Regions from separate parts of the Colwellia sp. BRX10-4 genome, predicted to be linked through region 2. Evidence: riboswitches for the same ligand, from Rfam matches in the RefSeq annotation. Region 2 holds a riboswitch; the other holds the start of a gene.

Region 1 (5,503 bases), on a different contig from region 2:
TAACCCTGCGCCAATAACAACGATATTGGCACAGATTTGAGTAGGTTTAGGGATCTGCTTAGAAATAGTCATCGGCTGACTACTTCACCTGATGGTAAATTTCACTACCGGTCGCTTTAAATTCAGCCGACTTTTCAGCCATGCCTTGTGCTATATCGGTTGGCGTTGCATCTAAAACAATCACTTCGTCAAGTAACTGTATTTCTATTTTATTGCTGGCTTCAAGACCTGCGGCATAATCACGTACTTCCTGAGATATTTTCATCGAACAGAATTTTGGCCCACACATAGAGCAGAAGTGGGCAACTTTACCCGATTCTTGTGGCAAGGTTTCATCGTGATAAGCCTTGGCTCTTTCAGGGTCTAAACCGATATTAAATTGATCGTACCAACGAAATTCAAAGCGTGCTTTGCTCATCGCATTATCGCGAATTTGCGCCCCCGGATGACCTTTTGCTAAATCGCCGGCATGGGCTGCAATTTTATAGGTCATTAAACCTTCTTTAACATCTTCTTTATTGGGTAAGCCTAAATGTTCTTTAGGAGTGACATAACAGAGCATGGCACAACCGTACCAACCAATATTAGCGGCGCCAATACCCGAAGTAATATGGTCATAACCCGGTGCAATATCAGTCGTTAACGGACCTAACGTATAAAAAGGAGCTTCACCACAATGTTTAAGTTGCTCGTCCATATTTGCTTTGATCATATGCAGTGGCACATGCCCGGGACCTTCAATTATCGTTTGAACATCATGTTGCCAAGCAATTTTAGTTAATTCGCCTAAGGTATGTAATTCGGCAAATTGTGCTTCATCATTGGCATCAGCAACCGAGCCAGGGCGTAAACCGTCGCCGAGTGAAAACGAGACATCGTATTGCTTTAATATTTCACAAATATCTTCAAAGTGGGTGTATAAAAAATTTTCTTTATGATGCGCTAAGCACCACTTTGCCATAATTGAGCCACCACGTGAGACAATACCGGTAACACGCTTAGCGGTCATTGGAACATAGCGCAATAATACACCGGCATGAATGGTAAAATAATCAACACCTTGCTCGGCTTGTTCGATAAGGGTATCGCGGAAAATTTCCCAGGTTAAGTCTTCTGCCACGCCATTTACTTTTTCTAGTGCTTGATAGATAGGTACCGTACCAATGGGCACTGGTGAATTGCGCATGATCCATTCGCGGGTTTCATGAATATTACGGCCCGTTGATAAATCCATTACCGTGTCTGCGCCCCACTTGGTTGACCAAACCAGTTTTTCTACTTCTTCTTCAATGGAAGATGTCACCGCCGAATTACCAATATTGGCATTTACTTTAATTAAAAAATTACGGCCAATAATCATCGGCTCACATTCTGGGTGGTTAATGTTTACCGGAATAATTGCTCGGCCACGCGCGACTTCATCTCGGACAAACTCTGCGGTAATTTGCGCTGGAATACTGGCACCAAATGACTGACCTTTATGTTGTAGTAGTAAGGTTTTATCTTTGACCTCCTCACGTTTTAAATTTTCACGAATGGCAATATATTCCATTTCAGGGGTAATGATCCCTTGGCGAGCATAGTGCATTTGGGTAACGTTTTGACCTTTTTTAGCGACACGCATTTTAGGTAAGTGTTCAAAGCGTATTGCGTCAACACCATCGTCAGCTAAACGTTGTTGAGCATAAGTAGAGCTATTTGATGTTAATAGCTCAACATCACCACGACTATCAATCCAACTTTCACGCAGGCGAGGGATACCTTTGTGTACGTCTATATCGACACTTTCATCGGTATAAAAACCTGAGGTATCGTAGACGCAAAGTGGTTCATTTTTTTCGTAGGTTGGCTTATCTTTGTTACCCGCTAATAAAGTATCAGACAAGGTGATTTCACGCATACCTACCTTGATATCGTGGATTTTACCTTGCACATAAACTTTTTTAGAATTTGGGAATGATTGATCTGAAACGTTTTTTAAAAATGTTTCAGCTTGTTCGCGACGTTCTCTGCGAGTGAGTTTTTTAGCTGGTTTGGTCATTATGCTGCCTTTTAATAAGTTGCATTTTGTTATAAATGCAGTAATAAAAAGACGAAGTGTAGAGTGAGGAAAAAATAAAACGGAATAAATATTAATGCTTTAACCGCTATATTTTACCTTGTTCCCTTACGCAGATATTAATCTGATCAGGTTCTACGGATCCCGCTTTCGCGATCTCAGCTTTGAATATTTCTTTAGAAATAATCTCAGCACTCCGACAAGTAATTATGGTGATTCTATCGTATTAGTTTCAAAATACGCAATCATAATGTTGTATTTAGTTATAATTAATTTTTTAGATAACAATGTGAGTGGTTGATAGACCTTACCCTTTTTAGGGTTCACAATTTATATTACACAATGCTAGTATATTGTATACGAGAGAGTGTTAGGACAATAACAATGATAAAAAAACGGATAACGACTTCACTTGCTGGCTTAGTTTGCGCTATGGTTTTTGCTGGGCATGTTAGCGCGAGTAATTGGCAACAAGAAAGTGGCAAGATAACGCATCAAGAACAATTACGTGGCTCAATAACACTAGAAAGAATGTGGTGGGATCTAATTCATTATCATCTTAATGTAAAAGTTGACCCTGAAACTAAGCTTTTTTCAGGTAAAAACATCATGACTTATAACGTGCTAGCTAAAGGTGAACGTTTACAAATAGAGCTACAAGCGCCAATGAAGCTTGAGAAAGTGCACCAAAATGGTAAAGCGCTTGAAGTAGAGCAAGATGGCTATTCTTATTTTATCACCCCAGCCAGTAAGCAAGAAATAGGCTCAGAGCAGAAGATAACTATGTACTTCTCTGGACAGCCCGTTACCGCAAAAAACGCCCCATGGGATGGTGGTATTACTTGGAAGAAAGACAGTAATGGTCTCGACTTTATTGCCACTTCAAATCAAGGCATTGGCTCTAGTATTTGGTGGCCAAATAAAGATCATCCTGCCGACGAGCCCAACAACGGCGTATTAATCAGTGTTGAGGTGCCAGAACATTTAATGGATGTGTCTAATGGCCGATTAATTAAAGTTGAACACAATAAAATTGATAAAACAAAAATTTATCATTGGCAAGTTGTCAATCCTATCAATAATTATGGGGTCAATATTAACATTGGTGACTATGTTCATTTTGGTGAAAAGTATCAAGGTGAAAAAGGTCAGCTTGATATGGACTACTATGTTTTACGGGAAAACTTAGCGAAAGCAAGAAAACAGTTTAAAGAAGCAAAACGAACCATTGAAGCGTTCGAGCATTGGTTTGGTCCTTATCCGTTTTATGAAGACAGTTATAAACTGGTGGAGGCACCATATTTGGGGATGGAACATCAAAGTTCGGTGACTTATGGTAATGGTTATCAAAATGGTTATTTAGGACGTGATAGAAGTAGCACTGGCCCAGGATTGTTATTTGATTTTATTATTGTCCATGAATCAGGCCATGAGTGGTTTGCCAATAACATCACCAATAAAGATGTTGCCGATATGTGGATCCATGAGAGCTTTACCAACTATTCAGAAAGTCTATTTTTAGAGTATCATTTTACCAAAGAGCAAGCTTTTGAATACGTTCGTGGTCAACGGATGAATATTGGTAATCAATCCCCTATTATTGGCGAATATAATGCTAATCGCGGTGGTTCTGGTGATATGTACGATAAGGGTGGCAATTTGTTGCATACCATTCGCCAAGTGATTAATAATGATGAAAAATGGCGAGAAATACTCCGTGGATTAGGTAAGGTTTTTTATCATCAAACAGTGACTACCCAAGATATTGAAAACTACATTAGCACACAATCAGGTATCGACTTAAGTAAGGTCTTTGACCAATATTTACGTGATATACGTATTCCCACTTTCGAATATTTTATCAAAGATAAAGTGATGAAAATTCGTTGGGGTAACGTGGTTAAGGGGTTTGATATGCCGTTACGCGTCACTATTGCCGGTAAAGCACAGTGGCTAGCACCAACAGCAACTTGGACTACTGTTGAACTTGAGCAGGAAAACCCAAATATAGCCGTTGATGCTAACTTTTATATTTCGACGCTTAGTGTTTTAGGTCATTAGTTTTAAAAATTAACGATATAAAATTAAAAAGGAGAGCTTATTGCTCTCCTTACACGTCAACGGTCAGTTAAATATTGCACTTAAAAAGCGTATTTAAAACCAACAGAAAGTAATTTAGTACCGTCATACGTTTCATAAGAGGCTTCAACGCTCACTTTTTTATTGAGGCTATAACCAACACCAGCACCGATGCCAAATTCCCATGAATCATCAGACGCTGATTCTCCACGGTAGCTTGCTTTGAGGTCTAAGTTTGCATAAGACGGCATTACATAAACATATGCGCGATTGTTGAAGTCATATTGACCACGCAAAGATAAAGCGAGTAAGCTTTCTACTTTAATTTTAGCACCGTAAAGCGAGTCGTCACCAACACCAGTACCGAGACGAAGTTCAGGCATCAAGTAAAAATTTTTCGCTGAATTTTCAATTTTATATGCCACTGAGCCATAGATAAAGTTCAAAGAGATATCGTCGCCATCAGAGCTATCAGATAACTGACCGAATCCACCGCCCACTTGCCAATCAGCAGCTACGGCTGTTAGAGATAGACTGAAAAGAGTGAGTGCGATAGCGGTTTTCTTAAACATAATAAATCCTTTATTTTATTTGGGTTAACTTTAGGTTAAATTAAGGTGAAAATTTCGCGGCAGAGCTTAACACCAAGATATTTCTTGTTCAATAATCTTTAATCAATTATGGTCTGGTACTTGGCAACTAATAAAATCAGTGGCAATATTTAACGATAAATAAACATTTTTTTATCTCTTCAAAGCCTTATTCTCTTGGACTTACAGGACTATTATTGTGGGTATTTTTTTTACCGGTTGCAAAAAATTATGCAATAAAAAGTGAGAGCACAGCAAAGCTATGTCAGCGCTCGCCATCATCATGCCTAGTAAAAGTTAATATTGAATTAACCCAAGTACAGCCGAAAAGCCGTATTTGGTTTAGCTTAATGCAATTTAAATTGTCCTCACTATTTATTTTGCAACACAGTGATGAGCTTTACCAAGAAACAAAGCGTTGGATAGACGAGGAAGATCTACCGATCCCTTTTCAAGTCACTCTTTACATGTATTATGCTAAATCTCTACTTAGTCATGGCGACTTAGCAGAAGGTAAGCGTTATATTTATAAAGCAAAAGCACAATTAGCAACAATGAATGAAGTCTATCCATCTCCAATTAAACTTATTGAAATTGCCAACATTACAAATGTTTATTGGCGAGCTACCTGAAGCCTATGAGTCACTTATTGCTTTAAAAGATAAATATAAAAACAGCCGTAATCCGCAGTTTATGATGGAACTTTTCGGTCATTTAGGTCATGTTGCTAGGCAACTTGAATTGCATGATAAAGCGATTGCCCACTGGTATGCAA
Region 2 (5,503 bases):
TGACTCTTTTGATATTTGCTGTACCAAATTGCATAACCGACCATAGCCATCACTACATATAAGCCAAATAACACAGCGGTAGGTTGCAAGCCTTTTTCTAAATAGAGATAAATGGAAACAAAATCGATGACTATCCAGTATAACCAATTCTCTAAAACCTTTTTAGTGACTAAATAAGTCGCAAACACCGCAAATACCGTAGTTGCAGAATCTAAATAAGGGAAGTGTGTTGGCGTGTAATTGTCCATTAGCCAACCAATAGCCAAAGAGCAAGCAGCTAGTAAGACCACTATTTTGATATGAAAGAGTAGCGACCAGCTTTGAATGGCTAATGATGTGCCTGAATGACTATTATTTTTTGTGTTATTTTGCGACAAAGAAACATGGCGCCAGCAATACCAGCCAAAAATGGCCATTGCTAAATAATAAACCTGCAATAAGGCGTCCATCCATAAATAAACATCATAAAAAATAACGCTATAAATAATGGTACTCACTAGTGCAGCTGGCCAACACCAAATATTTTCTTTTGCCGCTAACACCACATAAAATAATGCTGAAATTACCGCTAATAATTCCCAGAGAGGCAAATGCGTAAAGTAATTGACTGTTGCTGATAAAGATTCAACCATTAGCTTTCAGCTTCGACTTCTGAGCGATCACCACCAATAAACTTACATACAAAAACAGCAGCATTTAAGGTTTGATGGACATGCTTTATTTCTGCCATGACATGACGGGTAGCTAAGTCGTAGTCTCCAAATACTTGTGTACTCATGCCATTAGTCACTACATTTAAGCCCACTACATTACGAAGGCGCTTAATGAATGCCCAAATTTCAGTTTTAAATTTTTCTTCTGCTAGAGGATACAAACTAATTTCTATAGATATTTTCATATTATTTCCTAATGGTATGCCACTTTTTCAAGTGAACAAAAAACCCGTCATCCTGAACTTGTTTCAGGATCTCATTACTCTAAACCACAAATACAGATACTGAAATAAATTCAGCATGACGGCGTGTTACTTCAACATAACGGTAAGGCCGTTTTTAACAACGGCTCTGCCAAGCTAAAAAAACCGTCATCCTGAATACCCCCGTCATCCTGAACTTGTTTCAGGATCTCATTGCTCTAAGCCACGAATACAGATACTGAAATAAATTCAGCATGACGACGTGTTAGTTCAACAAGACGACGTTTTACTTCAGTATTACGGCATGTTACTTCAACATAACGGCATGGCGGTTTTTAACAACTGCCCTGCCAAGCTAAAAAACCCGTCATCCTGAACTTGTTTCAGGATCTCATTGCTCTAAGCCACAAATACAGATACTGAAATAAATTCAGCATGACAACGTGTTACTTCATCATGACGAAATGTTCGTTCAGCATGATCGTTTGTTAACTTAAAAGTGCTAGCTTTAAAAGTTATAATCAAACGTTACACCAATTTGTCTTGGTGCTCCAAAACGTTGATATTTTTTAGCTACCCAATCTAAATCAGGTTCGTTGCCGAAGAAGAAGCCACGTGTTGCAATTTTTTCATCGGTAATATTTCTAGCCCAAAGTGAAATAGACCAGTCAGCGAGTTCATAAGCAACTTTCGCATTCAATAAGTTTGAACTTGACGCTTTTTCGTCATGGCTATCAGAGAAGAAAAATTCATCTTTTCCTGACCAGTTCACATTAAAAACAACGCCATTATCGCTGCGATACGTAGAGCCAAGGCTGAAGGTATAGCTTGGTGCGTGTGCTAAATCGCGTCCTGAAATGTCAATGTTTGTACCGTACTTGTCAGAATAGCCATAAACATCATATGTTGCGTTTAGGTAGCCCACTGTCGAGTCGATCGTTAAATTACTATTAACTTGATATGTTAACTCAAGTTCCAAACCGTAACTGCTTGAACTGGTGGCATTTGCTGTGTAAATGGTGAATTGCTGTGGCTTATCAGGGTTCTGTTGAGAAGCATTAACTTGTTGATCTTGTCTGTCCATATAGAATAAGGCTAGTCGGCTGACTAAGGTATTATTTAGCATATTCGATTGTAGGCCTAATTCATAATTGACTAAGACTTCGGTATCAAATTCTTTAAATTGGATTAATTGCTCGGGTAAATCCATATTAAAACCACCCGCTTTGTAGCCACGCGCGACACGAATATAGGCAGAATGCTCATTGTTAATGATCTTACTCAATGCGACGTGTCCACCCCACATGGTTTCAGACGGTTCAAACTCATCGCCAGCACTATCGCTATAATCGGTTGAACGTTTTTCAACGCGCAAACCTACTGATAACTCATGGCCATAGTTAAGAACACTGTCTAACTGGGTAAAAATTGCATAATTATTAGCTGAGTATGTAGAGTCTAGTACTTCGTCTGCCCAACCATTATAAAAAGAGTCAAGGTCGTTATCTTCATTCATTTTGCTAATGTAAGTACCCACTAGCCAAGCAGTTGTATTGTCGAAAATTCTTGAAGCGTCATTTGATGATAATCGAAACTCTTGTGACCATACATCTCTATCGGCGCGTTTGTCCCAAAGGTAACTGTATTCACATGGCGCACCATCACAATTTTTACTTGCCCAATAATCTGCGTTTGCCCAATCACCATCATAAGCGTGCTGATGCTCTGTCGTGGTATAGCTACTTATCGCTTCGAATTTTGCAAATGACAAACCTTCAAAACTAAATTTTAGTGCCCCACCATGCGATTTTTGATTATCAACACCTGGATTGTCCGTGATCGTATTAAAGCCGTTGTTATCTAATGTCCAAGGATCGAAACTATTATCGTTATCCGCAAATATATAAGTAAAATCAACACTTAAATCTTCTATTGCCGTATATTGCAATTTGAACTTTCCAGAAAACTCGTCAATGCCATTAGTATCATCTCTATTTAAATAAAGATTGTCGCGATAACCGTTTTGTTGATGTTGCTCTAGTGATATGCGGTAATTTAAGTCTTCAGTGAGAGCACCAGAGCTATAACCGGCAACATTAATTAAGTCGTCATTGCCTAATGTTACTTTAAAACCATGCTCGGGTAATTCTGTTGCGTCTTTTGATTTTATGTAAATTAAACCCGCAAGCGCATTGGCACCAAAACGTGTTCCTTGTGGACCTCTTAAGACTTCAACTTGTTGAACATCGTACATAGAAGCTGCCATGCCCAAGCCTGACAAATCGATATCGTCGACAATGAAGCCCACTGATGAGTTTGGCGCACCGCGGTATTCAGAGCGTTCACCGACGCCTCTAATTTGTAAATATTTCGGACGAGATGTTCCACCAGAGAAATTTAAGTTGGCGACACCATTAATAACTTCTTCAAAATGTTGAATGCCCTGCTCAGCTATTTTTTGTTGGTCGATGATTGCAATACTAGTAGGTGCTTGCGCTAAAGATTGCTTATTAAAACTGGAAGTGACAGTTATACGCTCAATATCATTTGACTCATTTGCTTGTGTGACACTGGCAAAAGTCAATAAAGTCGTTGTTACCGCGATTGAAATAGGAGATTTTATAAAATTCATACTGGGCTCTTTTTATGGCATGCAAGCAAAAAAGAGCAATAAGGCAAATACACCGTAAGTAAGCACTTACACAAAGTGTTTACGATAAATATTCAACATATTAACCATTCCTACGCCGGCATTATCCGTTTCAGGTATTAAGGGTAAAAATTCTCAGCAATACAAAAGCTTATTAACAACAGCTTTTTATTGCACCCCTTGGTTTGTTCGGCATACTAACAATTTTATCATCAAAGTACAGAAAAATTATGGTTGTTTAATGTCATGTATTTGCTTAATCTGATGATTTTCAGTAAATTAGCACTATAGTTTTTTTTATTAAATTGCCATGACAAATCATCTAAGCCAAAATCATTTATGTTCAGTAACCTTATTAGGAAATTTAGTTGCTAAGCCTGATATTCGTTATCAAGCAAACCCAGTCCTTGCTGTAGCTGAGTTGGTATTAGCAACCCATAGCCGATGGTTTGACAAAACGAGCCAACAGTTTAAAGAATGGACGAGTTATCATACGGTTAAAGTTATTGGTGATATTGTTGATCGTTCACTTATTCACTCGCAAAAGGGTGATATTATTTTAGTGCAAGGTTATTTACTTAATAGTAAAAAAGCTAACCGTGAAATACTACACGCCACTTATGCACAAACATTTGCAAAGGGTTACGCCCAGTCAATAAACCAAGTGCATATGAGTGGTGAAATAAGCAGCGACATTAATTTAGTACTAACCGAGAATAATAAAGAATTAGTCGCGCTTAACTTAACCGTTAATAATTTAGTGTATTCGCCTATAACACAGCAAACCCAAAATATTTCTATCGAACGTTCGGTACATATCTGGGGCAAACAAGCACATTATATTAAAGATAAAGCCGAGCTAGGCGACCAATTAGTTGTCGACGGAAGATTAAGCTATCTCAATGATAGTAAAAAATCACAATTTATTGATTCACACCAAGTCATTTTATTGAAACATTAAAACGGATTACCTATAATTTTATAAAATTAGGATTGTTGGCAAAATATGGACGTTTTTCATTATATAAAAAAAATAACTACGCAAGCACTTCTAATGTTGCTGGCTTTTTATTGGCTATTAACGCCCTTAACTACGGTTGCTGAAGAAGTTCGACTCGAAGTTTTAGCCCAGCTACCTAGCCTAAGTTCAACTAATAAAACAACCGTTATTGCATTACCTGTTAATAGTGAGAATAAGCAGCAATACTTAATTGCAAACGCTGCTGGCGAATTGTCTTTACTTAATAATGCCAAGCTCACTTTTTTAGCAAGCTTACCTTTAAATAATCATACTACCGATAAACAAGTTGAATTAACCGCGCTAACGTTTCACCCCAGTTTTTTGTTAGCAGATAAAACTGGCTTTCAAAACTTTTTTACTGCACATATTGAGCCCGCTAAAATAAACAATAATGTTGCGCGATTAACGCTATTAGCCGATCCGGTTGCATTGCCATTTGACGCTGTGATAACGCAGTGGCAATACGACAACACAGCGGCAATTAAAATTGATGTGCAGCAACGCAGAGAAGTGCTGAGAATTGCGGTGCCAACTGCCACACACCAAATACAGAAAATTGCCTTTAATCCATATAATAAAGTATGGCACGATGATTATGGCTTAATGCTTGTTGCTTTGTCTGACAGTAACGCTAGCTTAGCCAACGCTAGCGAAGGCGCTTTATATTCTGGCGTTGTGTTACGCATTAATCCTGAAAAATTGGGCTTAAGAAATTATAGGGTGCCAAGTAGTAACCCTTTTATGAAAACAAACGACGTTAACAATGAGATCTTTATTTTAGGTGCTCAAAGCATTAGTTCTTTTTCGTGGTCAAAAAAACATTATGGCGCATTACTCGTAGAACATGACTACGATGGCGCTCACCAAGTTGTTGTTGCTGATAAAGGTGCTGACTGGCGAGATTCTTACCAAAACA

What was found. A riboswitch is a leader RNA that binds a small molecule or an ion and turns the genes downstream of it on or off. The one in region 2 is predicted to bind thiamine pyrophosphate.
Region 1: it holds a riboswitch for thiamine pyrophosphate, as region 2 does, so the genes downstream of both, thiC (phosphomethylpyrimidine synthase ThiC) here and H4J67_RS05365 (TonB-dependent receptor) in region 2, are expected to answer to the same signal.

Annotation. Positions count from the first base shown of each region.
Region 1 covers NZ_JACGVZ010000005.1:23,411-28,913, reverse strand. Annotated here, with positions in the region: gene H4J67_RS06190 (FAD-dependent oxidoreductase) at 1-72, opposite strand, end outside; gene thiC (phosphomethylpyrimidine synthase ThiC) at 80-2,041, opposite strand; TPP riboswitch at 2,147-2,268, opposite strand; gene H4J67_RS06180 (M1 family metallopeptidase) at 2,444-4,120, shown strand; gene H4J67_RS06175 (outer membrane beta-barrel protein) at 4,201-4,710, opposite strand; gene H4J67_RS06170 (hypothetical protein) at 4,926-5,360, shown strand; gene H4J67_RS06165 (hypothetical protein) at 5,287-5,503, shown strand, end outside.
Region 2 covers NZ_JACGVZ010000004.1:35,713-41,215, reverse strand. Annotated here, with positions in the region: gene pnuC (nicotinamide riboside transporter PnuC) at 1-632, opposite strand, end outside; gene H4J67_RS05370 (hypothetical protein) at 632-898, opposite strand; gene H4J67_RS05365 (TonB-dependent receptor) at 1,425-3,548, opposite strand; TPP riboswitch at 3,639-3,757, opposite strand; gene H4J67_RS05360 (single-stranded DNA-binding protein) at 3,877-4,527, shown strand; gene H4J67_RS05355 (SHOCT domain-containing protein) at 4,573-5,503, shown strand, end outside.